Regions from separate parts of the Priestia sp. D51 genome, predicted to be linked through region 1. Evidence: riboswitches for the same ligand, from Rfam matches in the RefSeq annotation. Region 1 holds a riboswitch; each other region holds the start of a gene.

The links. Region 1 has a riboswitch for cyclic di-AMP ahead of ACNHOZ_RS05120 (potassium channel family protein). Riboswitches for the same ligand answer to the same signal wherever they lie in the genome.
Region 2: linked by a shared signal. The riboswitch ahead of ACNHOZ_RS27925 (cation:dicarboxylate symporter family transporter) and the one ahead of ACNHOZ_RS05120 (potassium channel family protein) in region 1 are both predicted to bind cyclic di-AMP.
Region 3: linked by a shared signal. The riboswitch ahead of ACNHOZ_RS04145 (APC family permease) and the one ahead of ACNHOZ_RS05120 (potassium channel family protein) in region 1 are both predicted to bind cyclic di-AMP.
Region 4: linked by a shared signal. The riboswitch ahead of kdpF (K(+)-transporting ATPase subunit F) and the one ahead of ACNHOZ_RS05120 (potassium channel family protein) in region 1 are both predicted to bind cyclic di-AMP.

Annotation. Positions count from the first base shown of each region.
Region 1 is NZ_JBLTIR010000001.1:982,880-987,700, forward strand. It holds gene ACNHOZ_RS05100 (S1C family serine protease) at 1-617, shown strand, start outside; gene ACNHOZ_RS05105 (peptidyl-prolyl cis-trans isomerase) at 614-1,516, shown strand; gene ACNHOZ_RS05110 (Lrp/AsnC family transcriptional regulator) at 1,805-2,260, opposite strand; gene ACNHOZ_RS05115 (carboxymuconolactone decarboxylase family protein) at 2,381-2,839, shown strand; cyclic di-AMP (ydaO/yuaA leader) riboswitch at 2,955-3,099, shown strand; gene ACNHOZ_RS05120 (potassium channel family protein) at 3,224-3,883, shown strand; gene ACNHOZ_RS05125 (TrkH family potassium uptake protein) at 3,887-4,821, shown strand, end outside.
Region 2 is NZ_JBLTIR010000019.1:17,306-22,126, reverse strand. It holds gene ACNHOZ_RS27930 (undecaprenyl-diphosphate phosphatase) at 193-1,017, shown strand; cyclic di-AMP (ydaO/yuaA leader) riboswitch at 1,291-1,430, shown strand; gene ACNHOZ_RS27925 (cation:dicarboxylate symporter family transporter) at 1,537-2,796, shown strand; gene ytvI (sporulation integral membrane protein YtvI) at 3,010-4,041, shown strand; gene ACNHOZ_RS27915 (DedA family protein) at 4,202-4,807, shown strand.
Region 3 is NZ_JBLTIR010000001.1:794,658-799,478, forward strand. It holds gene glnA (type I glutamate--ammonia ligase) at 1-535, shown strand, start outside; gene ACNHOZ_RS04140 (N-acetylmuramoyl-L-alanine amidase) at 1,395-2,447, shown strand; cyclic di-AMP (ydaO/yuaA leader) riboswitch at 2,639-2,780, shown strand; gene ACNHOZ_RS04145 (APC family permease) at 2,943-4,769, shown strand.
Region 4 is NZ_JBLTIR010000002.1:572,107-576,927, forward strand. It holds gene kdpB (potassium-transporting ATPase subunit KdpB) at 1-2,061, opposite strand, end outside; gene kdpA (potassium-transporting ATPase subunit KdpA) at 2,083-3,744, opposite strand; gene kdpF (K(+)-transporting ATPase subunit F) at 3,769-3,849, opposite strand; cyclic di-AMP (ydaO/yuaA leader) riboswitch at 4,147-4,287, opposite strand; gene ACNHOZ_RS09540 (hypothetical protein) at 4,303-4,440, opposite strand; cyclic di-AMP (ydaO/yuaA leader) riboswitch at 4,513-4,655, opposite strand.

The DNA.
Region 1 (4,821 bases):
TCGGAAACCCTCTTGGTGAACAATTTTCTCGCACGGTCACACAAGGTATCGTGAGCGCAGCAAAACGCTCTGTCCCTATTTCAGAGAATTGGAACGTAGATGCAATTCAAACGGATGCGGCGATTAATCCAGGAAACAGCGGCGGTGCCTTGATCAATTCTTCTGGTGAAGTAGTTGGTATCAACAGTATGAAAATTTCAGAAGACAATGTAGAAGGAATCGGCTTTGCTCTTCCAAGTGATGAAGTGCAGCCAACAATTGAACAGCTGATGAAAAACGGAAAAATAACGCGTCCATATATGGGGGTAGGTCTTCAAGATGTAGGTCAGCTTTCAGCTGCAACAAAACAAGATCAGCTAGGCCTAACAAGCGATACGTCTGAAGGAGTTGTCGTAACGACGGTTGAACCATTCTCTTCTGCTTCTGATGCTGGTTTACAATCAAAAGACGTGATTGTTGCCATCGATGGAAATGAAGTCAAAACATCCAGTGATTTACGTCAATATCTATACACAAAACGCAAAGTAGGAGACACGGTAAAATTAGACGTGTACCGAAATGGAAAAAAACAAACTATTTCTCTGAAGCTTTCAGAGCAGCAGGATAACAATGGATGAGTTCAGCACCGTTAAAGCTGCTGCTAGCAGTATTAACAGCGTTCGGATTTTTAACAGGCTGCGGAGGGAAGCATTCAAACACGATGTTTCCTTCTGTAGAAATTAGTCAGCTATCTTCTGCTAAAGAAGTGGCAGCGTATGAAGGAGGAAAGGTGACAGGAGCTGAATTCAATCGTTTTTTAGCAGTTGAAGGGTTCTTAAATCCCGATGCTCCGCTAAATGATACAAGCTACCGCAAAGAGTTGTTGCGGCAGCTTGTCATGCAAAAAATCTTAATTTCGCATCTAAAGACAAGTGACAGGGTACAGAAAAAAGTCGAGGATATGTGGAAACAAATCAAACGTTCATATGACGAAGATACAAGAAAACAAGGCTATGAAGTCTTGCACATTCGTTCTAGCGATGTAACTAAACAGTTAATAAATCAGTTTAAATTAGAAGAATATTTCCGTAAACAAATTACGTCTGATGAACTAGACGCTTACTATACACGTATTGAGAATGATGTAACGCGCGTATCTTTTTCGCAGCTAACTTTTACAACTTTACATGATGCCGAGACCGTTGCGGCTGAGCTGCAAAAAGGAACATCGCTTCAAGACGTTCAAAAAAAATATGCTGATGTCCAGACCATCAGCAAAATAGAGAATGATGATAATCTAAAGCTTTCAAGTCTATCTCCCTCTTTTATAGATGTTTTAAAAAAACAGCACATCGGAGAGTGTAGTAAGCCCATTAAAATGGGTAAAGTCTATTATATTCTTATTTTAAAACAAAAAGATAAAAAAACGGAATCAGAAGTCAAAGAAGAAATGATGAAAGAACTTGTTTTGAATCATATCAACCGGTATATCCAGGATCAACTGCCAAGGTTTCACGTGACTTTCAACCTTAGGTAGTTCCCTTTTATATAGATTGATTGTTTTCAAAAAACAAGCAGGTAAAAGAGCTTTCTGTTAATAGAGAGCTCTTTTACATTTTTAAGTAGACAGAAATGTCGGTACCTGATAGAATGAAGTTGTAAAACTTTCATTATTCGGAAAATTTATACCCTCCAGCTTTGGAGGGTTATTTTTTATGCTTTTGGACGAATAAAAGAGGCTAGGACAGAAGTAGTTTAGTGGAAAGAAGATCCGAACGATGAATCGTTCGGATCTTTTCGTTAGTACGGTGAACGTATGTTTCAATCACTTTTCATCTTTTAAATGACTCAATAATGCAGAAGACATCTCCACGTGAGAAAGGGCGATGTGTGAAATCGTTTTGGCATAAGGTGTAATTTCGTTAATAAATTGCTCGAGTACGTGCAGGTGAGGAAGCTGAAGCTTTGTAATGAAGCAAGCCTGTCCGGCGATGCGTTCACAGAATAAAGCATAGGGATACTGAGAAATAAATCTTTTAAAACGCTCGTGCTCTCCGTTTTTCATGGTTACTTCAATAAAACACGAGACGGGCAACTGCAGCTTTTCATAATCAATATCGATTGTATATCCTTTTATAATACCAAAGCTCTCTAGCTGTCTTACTCGCTCTGCCACTGAAGGAGGAGACAGGTTAATTTGTTTTCCTAGCTCTCTTAAGGAAAGACGGCTGTTTTGCTGCAGTGCCTGCAAAATCGATAAATCAATTTCATCAATTTTCAATTGAAAACCTTCTTTCATATTAATGTTTCATTTGATTAGTAACAGCAGATAATATGTTTTATTTGTTATCTGAAATCTCCATTTTTCTTACTATAATAATTAAAAAGGAGTGAGTGAAAAATGGCAAGAGTTTTGTTAACAAACGAAGAGGGAACAAATTTTGAAAAAGCACTGAATTTAATTCCAGATGTAAAAAGGTTGTATGATGAGCTATACGACAAGCTTTGGAACAGTGATATAGTAAAAAGAGAGACTAAGGAAAAAATCAGGCTTTATCTAGCAGGTGTTAACGGCTGTGAGACGTGTATGAGCATGTCATATGTAGGCGATAAGACGCTTAATCAAAAAGTGTTAAGAGAAAAAGAGCTGGAAGAAAAAGATCGACTGCTGTTTCGATTTATAGATGTATACCGAGTGCGTCCAAGGGATTTGACGGATGCTGATATGGATCAATTAAAGAAATTTTACAGTGATACGCAGCTATTAGAGCTTTTGGCTGTTATTAATTTGTTTGATCAATTTCACAAACTGATTGTCAGTTTAGATTTATATGATTTTTGCAGTTTGCAGCGCAAGTGATGTCTTCCCTAAAAATATCTTGACAGACAAAATCCACAGGAGTAAGATAGCTTTCGTGAAGTGAAACGTATCATGAATCGAATCGATTATTCTAAAAAATAGATCATAGACATTTGAATAAAAATCGCTTAATCCATTACGGAGCGGAGGACCCATTATTTACGCACATATTGTGCTCCGGGGTGAATCCTTAAAAAGGTAGGGTTACTCTTAAAACCCGAACCCGACAGCTAACTTCGCAAGCGTTTTGAGGGGGAAGAGTGTGAAAAAACACAGGAGCCTTCCTGTGTTTTTTTGCGCTTTTTTTAAGAAAAACATGTAATTTTTTAGAAAAAGTATAAGCTAAGAGAACACACAGCAGTTGAAGAAAGGAATAAATACATTATGAAAAAACAGTTTGCTGTATTGGGATTAGGTCGTTTTGGAGGCAGTTTGGTTGAAGAGTTTGCTAATTTGGATGTGGATGTGCTCGCTATCGACCGCAATCAGGAGGTAGTAAAGAAATATAGCAACTCAGCTACATATGTCGTGCAAGCGAACGCAATTGATGAAGCTAGCTTAAAAGGGCTAGGCATTCGTAACGTTGATCATGCTCTTATTTCGTTTGGAGACGATATCGAAGCAAGCGTGCTTGCAACGATGCTTTTAAAAGATATGGGCGTTAAGCAAGTATGGGTAAAAGCGGTGAATATGTATCATCAAAAAGTGCTGGAGAAAATAGGAGCGGACAAAGTCATTCACCCTGAGCGCGATATTGCGAAGCGGATTGCTCATCACGTGGTGTCAGAAAAAATCATTGATTACATTGAACTGTCAAAGGATTATAGTATTGTCGAAATTGTCGCTTCTAAAAAGCTTCATAATAAAACGCTGTTTGATTTAAATATCCGTGCCAAGTACGGCTGCAATATTATCGGCTTTCAGCGAAAAGACGGGGAAATGGTGATTTCGCCTACCGCGCATGAAATAATTGAACAAGGAGATATGCTGATTGTTATCGGACATAATCGCGATTTAAACCGTTTTGAAGAAGAAGGAGTTTAACTCATGAAAAAACAAATCATTAAACTAACTCCTCCGCAGCTTCTTGTTTCCATTTTTGGCGGAGGAATTATTATTGGTGCTCTTCTATTGATGATGCCTTTTTCTACTACTGAGCCAATCCGGTGGGTAGACGCCCTTTTTACATCTACTTCCGCTATGACAGTGACCGGCTTAGCCGTCGTAGATACAGGTACGCGTTTTACCGTCATCGGTCAAACGATTATTATGCTGTTAATTCAAATAGGCGGTCTTGGCATTATGTCATTTGCCGTGCTGATTTTTATGATGCTAGGTAAAAAAATTGGATTTAAAGAGCGTATGCTCGTTCAGCAGGCATTAAATCAGACGAGCGTCGGTGGAGTTGTGCTGCTAGTTAAAAGGTTGTTCATCTTTTCATTTTTAATTGAGTTTGTTGCACTGATCTTTTTAGCGATACGCTGGATTCCGGAATTCGGATGGTCTAAGGGGCTGTTCTTTAGCTTGTTTCATTCGATTTCGGCTTTTAATAACGCAGGGTTCGGACTACTGTCTGATAACTTAGTTCAGTATGTAGGAGATCCTATTATTAACATCACGATTTCTTTTCTCTTTATTATTGGTGGGTTAGGGTTTACCGTCCTTGCTGATATGTGGGTGAAAAAATCGTATAAAAAACTAACGCTGCATTCAAAAATTATGATTATCAGCACGTTCGCCATTAACGTGATTGCCATGCTTTTTATTTTTTTCTTAGAGTACGGCAATTCGCATACGCTCGGAAATTTATCATTAGGAGACAAAGTATGGGCTTCTTATTTTCAAGCGGTAACAACAAGAACCGCTGGCTTTAATACAATTGATTTAGCTCATTTGCATGACGCAACGGTGTTTTTAATGGTTTTATTGATGTTCATTGGTGCAGGGAGTGCGTCAACAGGAGGGGGTATCAAACTCACGAC
Region 2 (4,821 bases), on a different contig from region 1:
TTTTTTGGTTTTAGCATGTAAGCTTTTTATTACAAATTATTAAAGATTCTTATCTTTTTGCAAATACACATTGTATTTCATAGTTTTAACAATTATGATAAAAAAGCAAGTGTCAAAATAGGAAAATAGTTGAGCATGTAAAACGAAGCGATAAGCTTATTAATTTGAAAGAAAGGCAAGGTACATAGCTTTATGTGGGAAATTATTGTAGCAATCATTTTAGGGATTGTAGAAGGTTTAACAGAGTTTGCTCCCGTTTCGTCAACTGGGCATATGATTATTGTGGATGACCTGTGGTTAAATTCAAAAGAATTATTTTCATCTCCAGTAGCTAATACATTTAAGATTGTTATTCAGCTAGGGTCGATCTTAGCAGTAGTTGTTATTTTTAAAGATCGTTTTATTAATTTATTAGGATTAGGAAAGAAACCAGCTGCTGCAATTGGACCGACAAATCGCTTAAATTTAATGCAGGTAATTGTTGGTTTGTTACCCGCAGGAGTGTTAGGCCTTTTGTTTGATGATTACATTGATGAACATTTGTTTTCTTTAAATACGGTGCTAATTGGCTTAGTGGTCGGAGCTGTATTAATGATTCTAGCAGATTTGTTTGGACCTAAACGTCCGCGTGTAGAGACGGTGGACCAAATGTCTTATGGACAAGCACTAGGTATAGGACTGTTTCAATGTATTGCTCTTTGGCCAGGTTTTTCTCGTTCAGGCTCAACGATTTCAGGAGGGGTTCTTCTTGGAATGAGCCATAAGGCAGCCGCAGATTTTACATTTATTATGGCAGTGCCAATTATGGCAGGAGCAAGTGGACTTTCATTGGTTAAAAACTGGAAATATTTCACATCAGATGCACTACCGTTTTTTATTGCTGGTTTTATCAGCGCCTTTATTTTTGCGCTTATATCGATTCGCTTTTTCTTAAAATTAATCAACCGCATTAAATTAGTTCCGTTTGCCATTTATCGAATTGTCTTAGCGGCTATTCTATATTTTGTATTTTTATAAAATAAATAAGCGTATTTTATAGCCATTTAAACTTCTGATAAAGACTTAAAAAGCAAGAAAAAGCTATTGCAACATTGCAATAGCTTTTTTGCATAAATATATATTATTGTCTTTTGAAAGCGTTTTATAAACATGGGTATTGACAAAACGTGTCGAAAAATAGTAAATTAATATTTGTGCAGTATAAAGTTAAGTAAAAGTAAGACTTCTGTTTAGTTTTATTGACTGTAAAAAACGTATGACAACGTATAGATCGTTTTAATTTTATAAAAATTGAATAATAAGCTTAATCGTATAGAGCGGGGGAATCATTATCGGCAGTAAAGCTGCCTTGGGGTGAATCCTTACAAAAGGTAGGAAACTCTCAATTCCGAATCCGACAGTTAACCTCGTTTGCTTTATTGAGAGAAAGAGCCCAAAATAGCGTAAGTAAAAGGCTGTTCTTTCTTAAGAATAGTCTTTTTTTGTTTTTTCAGAAAAGTATATACAAATGTCATACATCTTTGGGGAGGTACATCTATGAAAAAAATTCGTTTTGGTTTGGCTACGCAGATTTTTACCGGTTTAATCCTCGGTGTTCTTGTAGGAGTAATTTGGTTTAACGATCCGCGTGTAGTAACATACCTACAGCCGCTGGGAGACCTATTTTTAAGATTAATTAAGATGATTGTTATTCCAATTGTTATCTCAAGCTTAGTCGTTGGAGTTGCAGGAGCAGGTAGCGGTAAACAGGTCGGAAAGCTCGGCGTTAAAACCATTCTCTATTTTGAAATTATTACGACTTTTGCAATTATAATCGGTGTATTGGTTGCTAATATTTTTCATCCAGGGCAAGGTGTAGACATTCATTCAGCACAGAAGAGTGATATTTCACAATACGTTGAAACATCCAAACAGCAAGAAGGAAAGTCAGTGGCTGAAACGTTCTTACACATTGTTCCGACAAACTTTTTCCAGTCAATTGTTGAAGGGGACATGCTAGCAATTATCTTCTTTACAGTATTGTTCGCACTTGGAGTAGCGGCAATTGGAGAAAGAGGAAAGCCTGTTGTTCAATTCTTTGACGGCGTTTCTCACGCAATGTTTCACGTGGTAAACCTAGTAATGAAAGTGGCTCCGATTGGAGTATTTGCTTTAATTGGTGTCACAGTTTCGAAATTCGGTTTAGAGTCACTCCTTTCATTAGGAAAGCTTGTTATCTTAGTTTACTTAGCGTTAATTTTCTTCCTACTTGTTGTATTAGGAGGAATTGCGAAATGGGCAGGAATTAACATTTTCCACTTATTCCGCTATATGAAAGATGAACTGTTGTTAGCATACAGTACATCTAGTTCTGAGACAGTTCTTCCGCGTATTATGGAAAAGCTTGAAAAGATGGGCTGTCCAAAAGCTATTGTATCGTTCGTTGTACCAATTGGTTATACATTTAACCTAGATGGTTCTGTTCTCTATCAAGCGATTGCAGCTTTATTCTTAGCGCAAGTGTATGGTATTGATTTAACGATCGTTCAACAGCTGACGCTCATTCTGGTATTGATGGTTACATCTAAAGGAATGGCTGCGGTGCCAGGAACATCATTTGTTGTATTACTGGCTACTCTTGGAACAATCGGCGTTCCGGCAGAAGGATTAGCCTTCATTGCGGGAGTAGACAGAATCATGGATATGGCACGTACGGTTGTTAACTTAGTAGGAAACACACTAGCAGCAATTGTGATGTCTAAATCTGAAGGCAAATTTGACCCTAAAAAAGGTACAGAGGTCATGAGAGCCGGCTAATTTATAAATTAAAAAGCTACTTATTCTATTCAAAAAATTAGAATAAGTAGCTTTTTTCATAATAATTCCTTTATTATTATGGAAATTGACCCTATAATATGTAACATCAGGTATAAATATATCCAAATTTTATTCTTACATAAAAGCAGTCACTGGTTCCTTTCTTTATCAATAAATATAGAGATAGCTTAGCTAGTTGGGGGATAGTAGAGTATGTGGAAAAAGCGAATATGGGTCATCGCCTCGATAGTAATCGTATGTTTTTTAATCCCTTACAGTTTACCGATTGTGTTTGCTTTATTAACAGCATTAGCGCTTGAGGGTATTGTTCAAAAATTGCATCAATCTTTTAAAATGAAGAGAGTCTACGCAGTGCTTATGACCTTCATTTTATATGTTGTTTCGCTCATACTTATTGGGTTTTTTATTGTTCGGACAATCGTTACGCAAGTGGTTGCTCTTTCAAAGATAGCGCCTTCATTTGTAAAAGAAATCTATGAAACCGCGATTTATCCAACTATTATTAAGTGGAAATACTATTCAAACGCTCTTCCTACAGAAGTGATTTCTTCTATCGAGCGCACGCTTGAAAAAACCGTAAATTCATTAGATTCTCTATTAAAAAGTACCGTGGAAATCATCATTAGCTTTGCTGCTACTGTTCCTGGGTTTCTACTAGAGTTTCTTATTTATTTAGTAGCGCTTGTATTTATCAGCCTTGAGCTGCCTGCTATTAAAAATAAAATTAAGTCTTTCTTAACAGAAGAAACGAAATATAAGCTACAAGTTGTCATCACTCAGCTTATCCAAGCGGGGGTTGGTTTTATTAAGGCACAAATTATTTTAAGTGTCATGACGTTTGTAATGGCTTATGTAGGGCTTTGGCTATTAGATGTTCCGTATACCGCGCTGCTTAGTTTATTAATTGTAATTGTCGATATCTTACCAATCCTTGGGACAGGCTCGGTGCTCGTTCCATGGGGGATTTTTGCTCTTACTCAAGGACATGACTCATTAGCAATCGGCTTATTTATTCTATTTGGAGTCATTACGGTAGTAAGACGTGTAGTAGAACCAAAAGTATTTTCTACAAATATGGGTATTTCACCTTTGGCTGCATTAGTTAGTTTGTACATTGGATTTAAACTTTTAGGTTTTGTCGGGTTGTTTTTAGGACCGGCTTTAGTTATTTTATACGATGCTCTTCGTAAAGTAGGTATTATTCAAATTAACTTTAAACTATAAAAGCGCTGGATAAAACTAGCGCTTTTTTTTATTGAAACTTTTGTAGTACGTCATACGTAAAGAGGGAAAGGAAAAAACTATGTCGCGTTGGTTTTTATCTATCAATCGGCTAAATTATAGTTTTGCAGTCTTAGATTTAATGACATGAGGAGGAGAATTTTTGTTAGAGTCGGTTTTACTTTCTTTAATTGAAGCGCTAAAACAGCTCTCTTATTTTGGCGTAATTTTAGCATTAACGTTTGAGTTTGTCCCCGCAGAGCTTGTTTTACCTTTAGTAGGGTATTGGGTGTACCAAGGTGATATGAACTTGTATCTGGCTATCCTTGCAGGTACAGTAGGCGGTGTGTGTGGACCGTTGACTCTTTATGCACTGGGACGTTACGGTGGACGACCGCTAGTTTTAAAATATGGAAAATATTTTTTGGTGAAAGAAAAAGAAATTGACGCTGCCGATCGCTTTTTTAATAAGTACGGCAGCGGGGTCGCTTTTTTTGGACGGTTTATTCCAGGAGTGCGTACGGCTATCTCTTTTCCATGCGGGATGGCAAAAATGAATGTATGGCTGTTTTCTATTTACACATTTGTTGCGATGCTTCCAGTAACGGCTATTTACGTATATTTAGGATATAAGTTAGGACCTAAGTGGAAAGAGGTGGGTCCGATTGTATCTCAATACATGCAGCCTATTGGAATCGGAATTGTTGTTTTAATTGCGTTATTTTTTATCATTAAATATGTGCGGAATAAACAAGTAGGACAGAGCTGATAAATCGAGGAAAA
Region 3 (4,821 bases), 190 kb from region 1:
AAGTGATACTGCTCGTCAATTTATCGCAGGTATCATCAAGCACGCACACAGCTTTACAGCAGTAACAAATCCTACTGTAAACTCTTATAAGCGTCTAGTACCTGGATATGAGGCTCCTTGTTATGTTGCATGGTCTGCTCGCAACCGTAGCCCATTAATCCGTATCCCAGCTTCTCGCGGCGTAGGAACTCGTGTTGAAGTACGTAGCGTAGACCCAGCTGCTAACCCATATTTAGCAATGGCTGTTCTATTAAAAGCTGGTTTAGATGGAATCAAGAACAATCTTGAAGCTCCAAAACCTATTGATCGTAATATCTATGTAATGACAAAAGAAGAGCGTGTTGAAGAAGGTATCGTAGATTTACCTGCAACATTAGCTCAAGCTTTAGATAGCTTCCAATCAAACGAAGTGATGGTTTCTGCATTAGGTGAACACTTAGCAGAGCACTTCGTTGAAGCGAAAGAAATCGAGTGGGATATGTTCCGTACACAAGTTCATCCTTGGGAACGTGACCAATACATGAGCCAATATTAATTTTTAAAAGTCGGAGAGATCGTTTGTACGTTCTCTCCGACTTTTTTTGTTTTTCACAATGAATAAATAACATTCTGCATACGTAAATTGAATAATATAGCTTGTTTATAAAAAAGCTGCCTGTCGTATAATTTACAGGGAGCTTTTTTATTGTTTTGTTACATACAAGAAAGAATTTGTTTACATGAATCAAAAAGGATGAGCTTTTTGTCTCATTGAATCTATAAGTAAAAGTAGTGTATAACAGATAGTGAGATTGTTTATGTGTTCACTCTGCACTGTATTTCAGTATAACTTCAGAGAGTTTTCAGCCAATCATAGTATCGTTAGAAAATACTGTTGGAGAGGAATGTAATAAAAATGAAAGAAGGAAATTTCTTTAAAGGTTTAGTGATAGGGATATTGATAAGCATTCCAATTTGGATTATTCTCATTGTTGTAGGCGTTCTGCTTTTTAAATAGGTCCTAACGTTATAAATAATAGACCCTCCTGATCTATACTTTAATCAACCAGAATAGAATTTGGACCAAAAGTATGTTAGGGGGGAGGGAACCGCACGATGAATTGTGCGGATTTTTTTATTGGTAGGGTAAACGTAGATTTCATCTATTTAGTTGCTTCTAGCAGTTGATTGGAGGCTCACCAGCCCCCCCGCGGAAAGCGAAGCCTTGCACGGAATTCAACAGCGATGTAACAAGCCATCCATACTAGCGCATTTATCCTATTTGTTCGTTTTTAGATTGAAGTGATTTCGTTATGTCTCAATCTCCTTTTTTAGTAATTTTTCACTAAGTAGGCTAGTATACGTAGCACTTTTTTCCCTCATGCATATGTTAACAATAAGGAGGGACAAGTAATATGAAAAAAATCTATCTTGATGCAGGACATGGTGGGGCAGATGCAGGAGCAGTTGGAGCAAGCGGACTGTATGAAAAAAACTTAGTGTTAAAAATTCAACAATATTTAATAAGCTATTTAAATAGCACTTACAGTGACTTTACGATTAAAACCACCCGTACCACAGATACTTTTTTATCGTTATCTCAGCGAGCTTCTCAAGCTAACTCGTGGGGAGCAGATGCATTTATGTCTATTCACGTAAATGCCGGTGGAGGAACAGGATACGAAGATTATGTTTATAGAAGCGCTAGCAATGCTAGTAAAACGTTTCAATCGATTGTGCACGGGCAAGTACAGCCAACGCTGCTGTCGTATAATCATCCGAATCGCGGACGAAAATCGGCCAATTATGCGGTGCTTCGCTTAACAAATATGCCTGCAGTATTAACTGAAATAGCTTTTATTGATAGGAGCGCCGATGCAGCACTTCTTCAAAATGAAGCTTTTTTAAAAAGCATGGGTGAATCGTATGCAAAAGGAATTGCCGTATATTTAAATTTACCTCGTCGTGCAGTTCCAAATCCATCGCCATCTCCAACACCGACACCAAATCCATCACCTTCTGAACCAGGTGAAAAAACGTATACAATTAAGCAAGGAGATACGCTGTACAGTGTTGCACAGAAGTACGGCATAACAGTACAGGAGCTTCAAGAAGCAAATACAGGGCTTTCGGATCCTTTAACCCTAAAGGTTGGAAAAACAATTGTTATTCCTTCAGGAACTTCACCAAACCCATCTCCAACACCGTCACCAACTCCACCTTCTGAACAATATCCACTTCCCAATGGAATTTTAAAACAAGGCGATTCTGGAGAAGCAGTGAAACAGCTTCAAAGAGCATTAAACGCGGTTAATTTTAAAGTAGGGTCAGTAGACGGAATATATGGAGTACAAACGAAAGATGCAGTCAGACGTTTTCAACTTGTGTATCTTCCTTATGATGTAGATGGCATTTATGGTCCTCAAACGAAAAACAAGCTAGCAGCCGTTTTAAAAGCAAAAAGTTAAAGAAAGCAGGTCTTCTGTAAGCAGGCAGAAGGCCTTTTGTTTTCCCCTTAAAAGCGCCTTAAGTACTATTTTATCGTTTACGTAAAATAATGCTTTACAAACCATTTGTACGGGAGTATATTATCTAAGAACAAAGGATAGTTATGAAAGAAACATGTTATCGATCATACTCTTTAACCGAAAATTATATTGACCTGTTATCGCTTAATTCGTCAGAAGTGGGGGACCCAAATTTGTGCATTGTCACTTGGGGTGAATCCTTTTTTAAAAGGTAGGGCTACTCTCATAGCCCGAATCCGACAGCTAACCCCATAAGCGTTTTGGAGAGGAGGTTTAAGCTGTGTAAAAACGCTGAGAACCCTTAGTGTTTTTTTTGTGCGCTTTTTTAACATAAAAAGGTATTTTTTAGGGATAATATCACTTATTCATGAACTTGTAACGGAGCTTAGCAACGAACAGTGAATAGTAGCTAAGCAATCATCGGAGGGAAATTACGTGAACTATTCAGTTCTCAAGAGATTATTGATTGGAAAGCCGCTCAAAACAAAAGAGTTAGGCGATCAAAAGCTTAGTAAGCTTAAAGCGCTGGCTATTTTATCATCAGATGCCTTATCTTCAGTGGCTTATGGAACAGAACAGATTTTGATTGTCCTTGCAACAGTGGGCGTGCTTGCCTATTGGTATTCGATTCCAATTGCGATTGGGGTATTGGTGCTGCTGACGGCTTTAATTCTTTCATATCGTCAAATTATTTATGCGTATCCGCAAGGCGGAGGAGCTTATATTGTTTCGAAAACCAATTTAGGAGAAAATCCTGGACTTATCGCTGGGGGATCACTGTTAGTAGATTATATTTTAACAGTTGCCGTGAGTGTTTCAGCAGGAACCGATGCTTTAACTTCGGCTTTTCCAACGCTGCATCACTATAACGTAGTAATTGCGTGTTTGCTGGTGATTTTTATTACGGTTTTAAATTTACGAGGTGTAACAGAATCCGCTTCTGTCTTAGCTTATCCGGTTTATTTATTTGTGATTGCTCTTATTTTGTTAATAGCGGTGGGCTTCTTCAAAATAGTGACAGGTCAAGTTTCACCTGAGCTTCATACATCTCTCGGTACCGTGGTGCCAGGTATTAGTTTGTTTTTATTATTAAAAGCTTTTTCATCAGGCTGTTCGGCATTGACTGGTGTAGAAGCTATTTCGAATGCAGTGCCTAACTTTAAAGATCCAGGTGCAAAAAATGCTGTTCATACATTAATGCTGATGGGCGGTATTTTAGCCGTTTTATTTTCTGGCATCACGTTTTTAGCTTATTGGCTTGGCATTTCTCCAAAAGCAGATGAAACGGTTGTATCACAAATTGCATCGAGTGTATTTGGACGAAATGGGTTTTATTATTTTATTCAAGGCACCACAGCTCTGATTTTAGTGCTAGCGGCGAATACAGGTTTTTCAGCTTTCCCTTTGCTTGCCGTAAACTTATCGTCTGATAAATACATGCCAAGAATGTTTCAAATTCGCGGCGATCGACTAGGCTATTCAAATGGAATTGTGACCCTTGGAATTGCTTCTATTGTCTTACTTGTCGCTTTTAAAGGAGCGACGGAACAATTAATTCCTCTTTATGCAGTTGGAGTGTTCATTCCATTTACGCTTTCTCAAACAGGCATGATTGTCAAATGGCTTAGAGAAAAGCCGGCCGGCTGGCAAGGAAAGCTAACCATTAACTTAATTGGTGCCCTCATTACCTTAACGGTGCTAATCATTTTGTTTACAACGAAGTTTTCACAAGTATGGTCCGTGCTCGTTTTCTTACCGGTTATCGTTTATATTTTTCATCGCATTCATACGCATTATGAAGCGGTAGGAGAGCAGCTTCGTATTAAGCAAGGAGAAAAGATTGGAAAGCTTGAAGGAAGTGTGGTCATTGTTCCTGTAGCAGGAATGACAAAGGTAGTGGAAAATTCATTGAACTATGCAAGAACGATTGGTGATACCGTTATTGCGGTGCACGTTGCTTTTGACCGAGAAAGCGAAAAGAGAATGGAAGAGAAGTGGGAAAAGTGGCAGCCTGATATTCGTATTGTTACGTTTCACTCTCAATACCGCAGTCTTGTGCGTCCGCTGTTTCGATTCATCGATATGGCTGAAGAAAAAGCCCGGGAAAATAATATGGCTATTACGGTTGTTATTCCGCAGTTCATCACGAAAAAAAGCTGGCAAAACATCCTTCATAATCAGTCCAGTCTGCTGTTAAAAGCACATTTGCTTTACCGTAAAAACGTAATCGTTACAACGGTACCTTATCGTTTTAAAAAATAATGAAACATGACTAAAAACCTCCAACTTATATGTTGGAGGTTTTTAATTTTTA
Region 4 (4,821 bases), on a different contig from region 1:
AAGTAATAAGTCAATCGCTTTAATCCCAATGAATGGAACTAATACCCCACCTAATCCGTAAATGAACAAATTTTTTCGCAGCAGTGCGTTAGAACTCATCGGCTTATAGGCAATTCCCTTCATGGCTAAGGGAATTAACAGCGGGATAATGACCGCATTGAAAATGAGCGCTGACAACACCGCAGATAGTGGTGAATTCAGCTTCATTACGTTAAGAGCCTCCATTTGCGGAATCGCCAAGGTAAACATCGCTGGAATAATCGCGAAATACTTAGCAATATCGTTTGCGATGCTGAATGTAGTTAAGGCACCCCTTGTCATTAATAGCTGTTTTCCAATTGAAACGACTTCAATAATTTTAGTAGGGTCAGAATCTAAATCCACCATATTTGCTGCTTCTTTGGCAGCTGAAGTTCCGCTGTTCATTGCTAAGCCAACATCAGCTTGAGCAAGTGCAGGGGCATCGTTTGTCCCGTCACCTGTCATCGCAACTAGCTTGCCTTGCTGCTGTTCGTATTTAATCACTTGAATCTTGTCTTCTGGCTTGCATTCCGCAATAAATTCATCTACTCCCGCTTCTTTTGCAATGGTTGCTGCGGTTAAAGGATTATCTCCTGTACACATGACTGTTTTAATACCCATTTTACGAAGTTCATCAAAGCGTTCTTTCATTCCTGGTTTTACCGTGTCTTTTAAATAAATCAAACCGTAAATTTTATTATCAGCGGCGACGGCAAGCGGCGTGCCACCAGCTCCTGCAATTTCGTTTGCTTTTTGCTGTAAATCAGAGGGAATTATCCCGCCATTTGACTCTACCCATGCCGTGACGGCGTCCACTGCCCCTTTTCGTACAGATACATTCTGTAAGTCAATGCCGCTCATTCGCGTTTCAGCTTTGAATTCTACAAACGTTCCCTGCGTTTTTCTAAGGTCTTCTACTCCCATGCGAGTTTGGATAAAATCAACCACTGAGCGTCCTTCTGGTGTTTCGTCGTAAAGAGAAGAAACAAACGCCCATTTGTACAGTTCACGTTCGTCTACGCCTTCTACAGTCGTTAATTGATGAGCCATTCGGTTTCCAAACGTAATGGTGCCGGTTTTATCTAAAATAATTGTATTGATGTCACCAGCTGCTTCTACTGCTTTTCCTGACATAGCAATCACGTTAAACTGCGTGACTCGATCCATTCCAGCAATTCCAATGGCCGATAATAATCCTCCAATCGTCGTAGGAATAAGGCAGACGAGCAGTGAAATTAAAATAGCCGTGTCGAGTTGAAAATGTAAATAGTTTGTAAAGACAGGAAGCGTCACAACAACTAGTAAAAAAATAATCGTCAAACTTGTCAAAACCGTGTTTAGCGCAATTTCATTTGGCGTTTTTTGACGCTCTGCTCCTTCAACAAGCGAAATCATTTTATCTAAAAATGATTCACCTTGCTCACACGTAATTTTAATTGTAATTTCATCGCTGACAACTCTTGTACCTCCCGTTACAGAGTTAAAATCCCCGCCTGCTTCTTTCATAACAGGTGCCGATTCCCCCGTAATGGCCGATTCATCAACGGACGCCAGTCCTTTAATAATTTCTCCATCTCCAGGAATCATTTCGCCTTGTGAAACGACGACAATATCTCCTTTTTTTAGTTGCGAGGCCGAAACTTGTATCATTTGCCCGTTTTGAAGCTGATTAGCTGTAATATCGCCTTTAGATTTCTTTAATGAGTTTGCCTGTGCTTTTCCTCGTCCTTCTGCTAATGCTTCTGCAAAATTAGCAAAAACAATGGTGAAAAATAACACGAGAGATACGGCAACATTAAATCCTGTGCTTACTGTACTTTCTCCGAAAAGGTCCGGAACAACGGCTAAAAAAAGCGTAATTACAAACCCGATTTCTACTACGAACATGATAGGGTTTTTTATCATCGTTCTTGGGCTGAGCTTGATAAACGCCTGCTTTACTGATTGAATAAAAATCGATGAAGCTTGTTTATCTACAGAACCTTGAATATGACTGTTGTGATCCAATTCAATATTATTTGCAAAATTCCGTTTATTCATTATGATCCTCCGCTTTCTTGATTACAGTGTTAAATACTCAGCAACCGGCCCAAGCACAAGCACTGGGAAAAACGTAAGTGCTCCTACAATAACGGTAGTTCCAATTAAAATGCCGCTAAATAAAGACGTATCCGTTTTAAATGTTCCAGGTGTTTCGGGAACAAGCTGCTTAGATGCTAGTGAGCTCGATACCGCCAGCATTGTAATTAGTCCGAAGTAGCGTCCAATATACATAACAATTCCCGTAGAAATGTTCCAAAACGGCGTTGCGTCACCGAGTCCTTCAAAACCGGACCCATTGTTTGCTGCTGACGACGTAAATTCGTACAGTGCCTGACTTAAGCCGTGAAAGCCAGGGTTTGATATACCTTCCATTCCTAAATGAGTGGTAAGTGCTACGGCTGTTCCTCCTAAAATTAGCAGCGGCTGCAGAATAAGCGTCACGGCGATTAGCTTCATTTCTTTTCCTTCAATTTTTTTACCTACGTATTCTGGTGTTCTTCCAACCATTAAACCTGATAAAAATACGGCAATGATGACGTACATCATAACATTCATAAATCCTGCTCCGACACCGCCAAATACGGTATTTAACATCATATTTCCAAGCGTTAATAACCCGGTAAGAGGCGTCAGGGTATCGTGCATGGTGTTGACTGCACCTGTTTCACTTGCTGTCGTCACGATGGCGTAAAGCGTCGACATGCCGACACCAAAACGGACTTCTTTCCCTTCCATATAACCGTTCGCTTCATTTAAATGAAAAGCACCAAGTCTTGGATTGCCTCCCCACTCTGTTACAAACGCTGTGCTTAAAATAACGATAAACAGCATACTCATCGCTACAAACAAGATGCGGCCTTGCTTACGCTGTCCGATCATTTTTCCGTATGTGAAAGGAAGTGCTGTTGGCAATAACAGCATAAGGACGATTTGTAATACATTGCTCAACGCGTTAGGATTTTCAAATGGATGAGCTGAATTGACACCAAAAAATCCCCCTCCGTTGTTTCCTAGCTCTTTGATTGAAAGAAAAGAAGCAACTGGTCCCCTTGCTATTTGCTGCGTTGCTCCTTCTAATGTATGGGCAGTCACAGTCCCGCTTAACGTTTGAGGGACACCTAAAAACGCAAATAAAATGCCTGTTATAAAAGCGATAGGAAGTAAAATACGCGTAATTGACTTTACAAAATCAACAAAAAAGTTTCCCATTTCCTTCCCTGCTAGCCCGCGAATAAAAGCGATTGCTACTGCAAGTGCCGTTGCTGGTGCTGCAAACATCATAAATACAACGGCTGCCATTTGCGAGAAATAGGACAAACCTGATTCGCCGCTGTAGTGCTGCAAGTTCGTATTTGTCATAAAACTAATGGCCGTGTTAAAAGCAAGTGCCGGATCCATTCCTTTGATGTGGCTTGGGTTAAACGGCAGTACCCCTTGAAACCGGAAGATAAGGTACACCACAAAAATCATAAACGTATTCGCCAAAACAAGAGCAAATGCATATTGCTTCCACGTCTGATTAAGCCCTTTAATTCCTGCTGCTTTAAACATAACTGTTTCTATCTTTCCTACCAAGCTAGTGTTTTTGTCGTTTGAAAACACATTCGCTATATAAATACCTACGCGCTTTGCAATAAGCGCTACAAAAACAAGCAGCAGCGCAACTGATAGTAGAAAAATCCCCACGTTTTATTCCTCCGCTTATTAAAATTGTTCTGGATTTAACAGTACATATACTAAATAAATTAAAACGAGAACTGAAATACCTAACAAAATGAACGACATGTTCACTTCTCCTCTCTTTCGTCTACTACATGAGACGACCAGCAAATAATTCCGTACATAGCAGCTGTTAATATGGCAAGCGTTCCAAGCATGATCATATCCAAGTTGCTCCCTCCTAACTGTTTCCTAACAAAAATGATAGCTTCTAAGCTTAGTAACTATTGCTTTACATAAACCATCACGTCCAAGAAAGCTAAAGGCGAGACGTGATGCTATTTTTTTCCACTAAAAAACCGCAGAAGAGAGTTCTCTTCCGCGGTTTAATGCACGACAAATAAGCCGTGATTGACACGAATTTTTTACTCCCAAAACGCTTACGGAGTTAGCTGTCGGATTCGGGTTATGGAAGTAACCCTACTCAGTTAAGAGATTCACCCCTAGTACATACGTACAAAATATTGGGTCCCCCGCTCATAATTGATTAAGCGTATCTTTGTTATTTAATTTTTAGACTTAATAATAGTTTTTACTGCTGCGTTTAAAACTTTGATTAACTAACGTAGACAAATAGCGGTTTGCTAGATCAAAAGATTGCTGATCGCACATGGCCCGATATTCAATCATTTGAATCATTTGCTTAGATAAATGCATCCTGACGCTCCTTTCACCTATATTTTGAAAGGAGCGTACTATCCGCTGTTATAGAAAACGACCACGATTACACCATCCTCTCTCTTAACGCTTACGAAGTTAGCTGACGGGTTCGGGTCAAGAAAGTAACCCTACTCAATTAAGAGATTCACCCCTGATAATTGGGTCCTCCGCTCTTTCCTTCTCTTTCAGAAAAGACTCAGCGTTTCACAGTGGAACGTTTCATGAGAGTAATCTTACTCCTGTTAAAATTTACTGTCAACAACATTTTTTGAAATTTTAAAAGCTTTATTTTTCTATGTTTATTCATTATTTTAAAATAATAGATTCAAAAAAAAACGAACCACTAATCAAATACCTTGATCAATGGTTCGTTTTTCA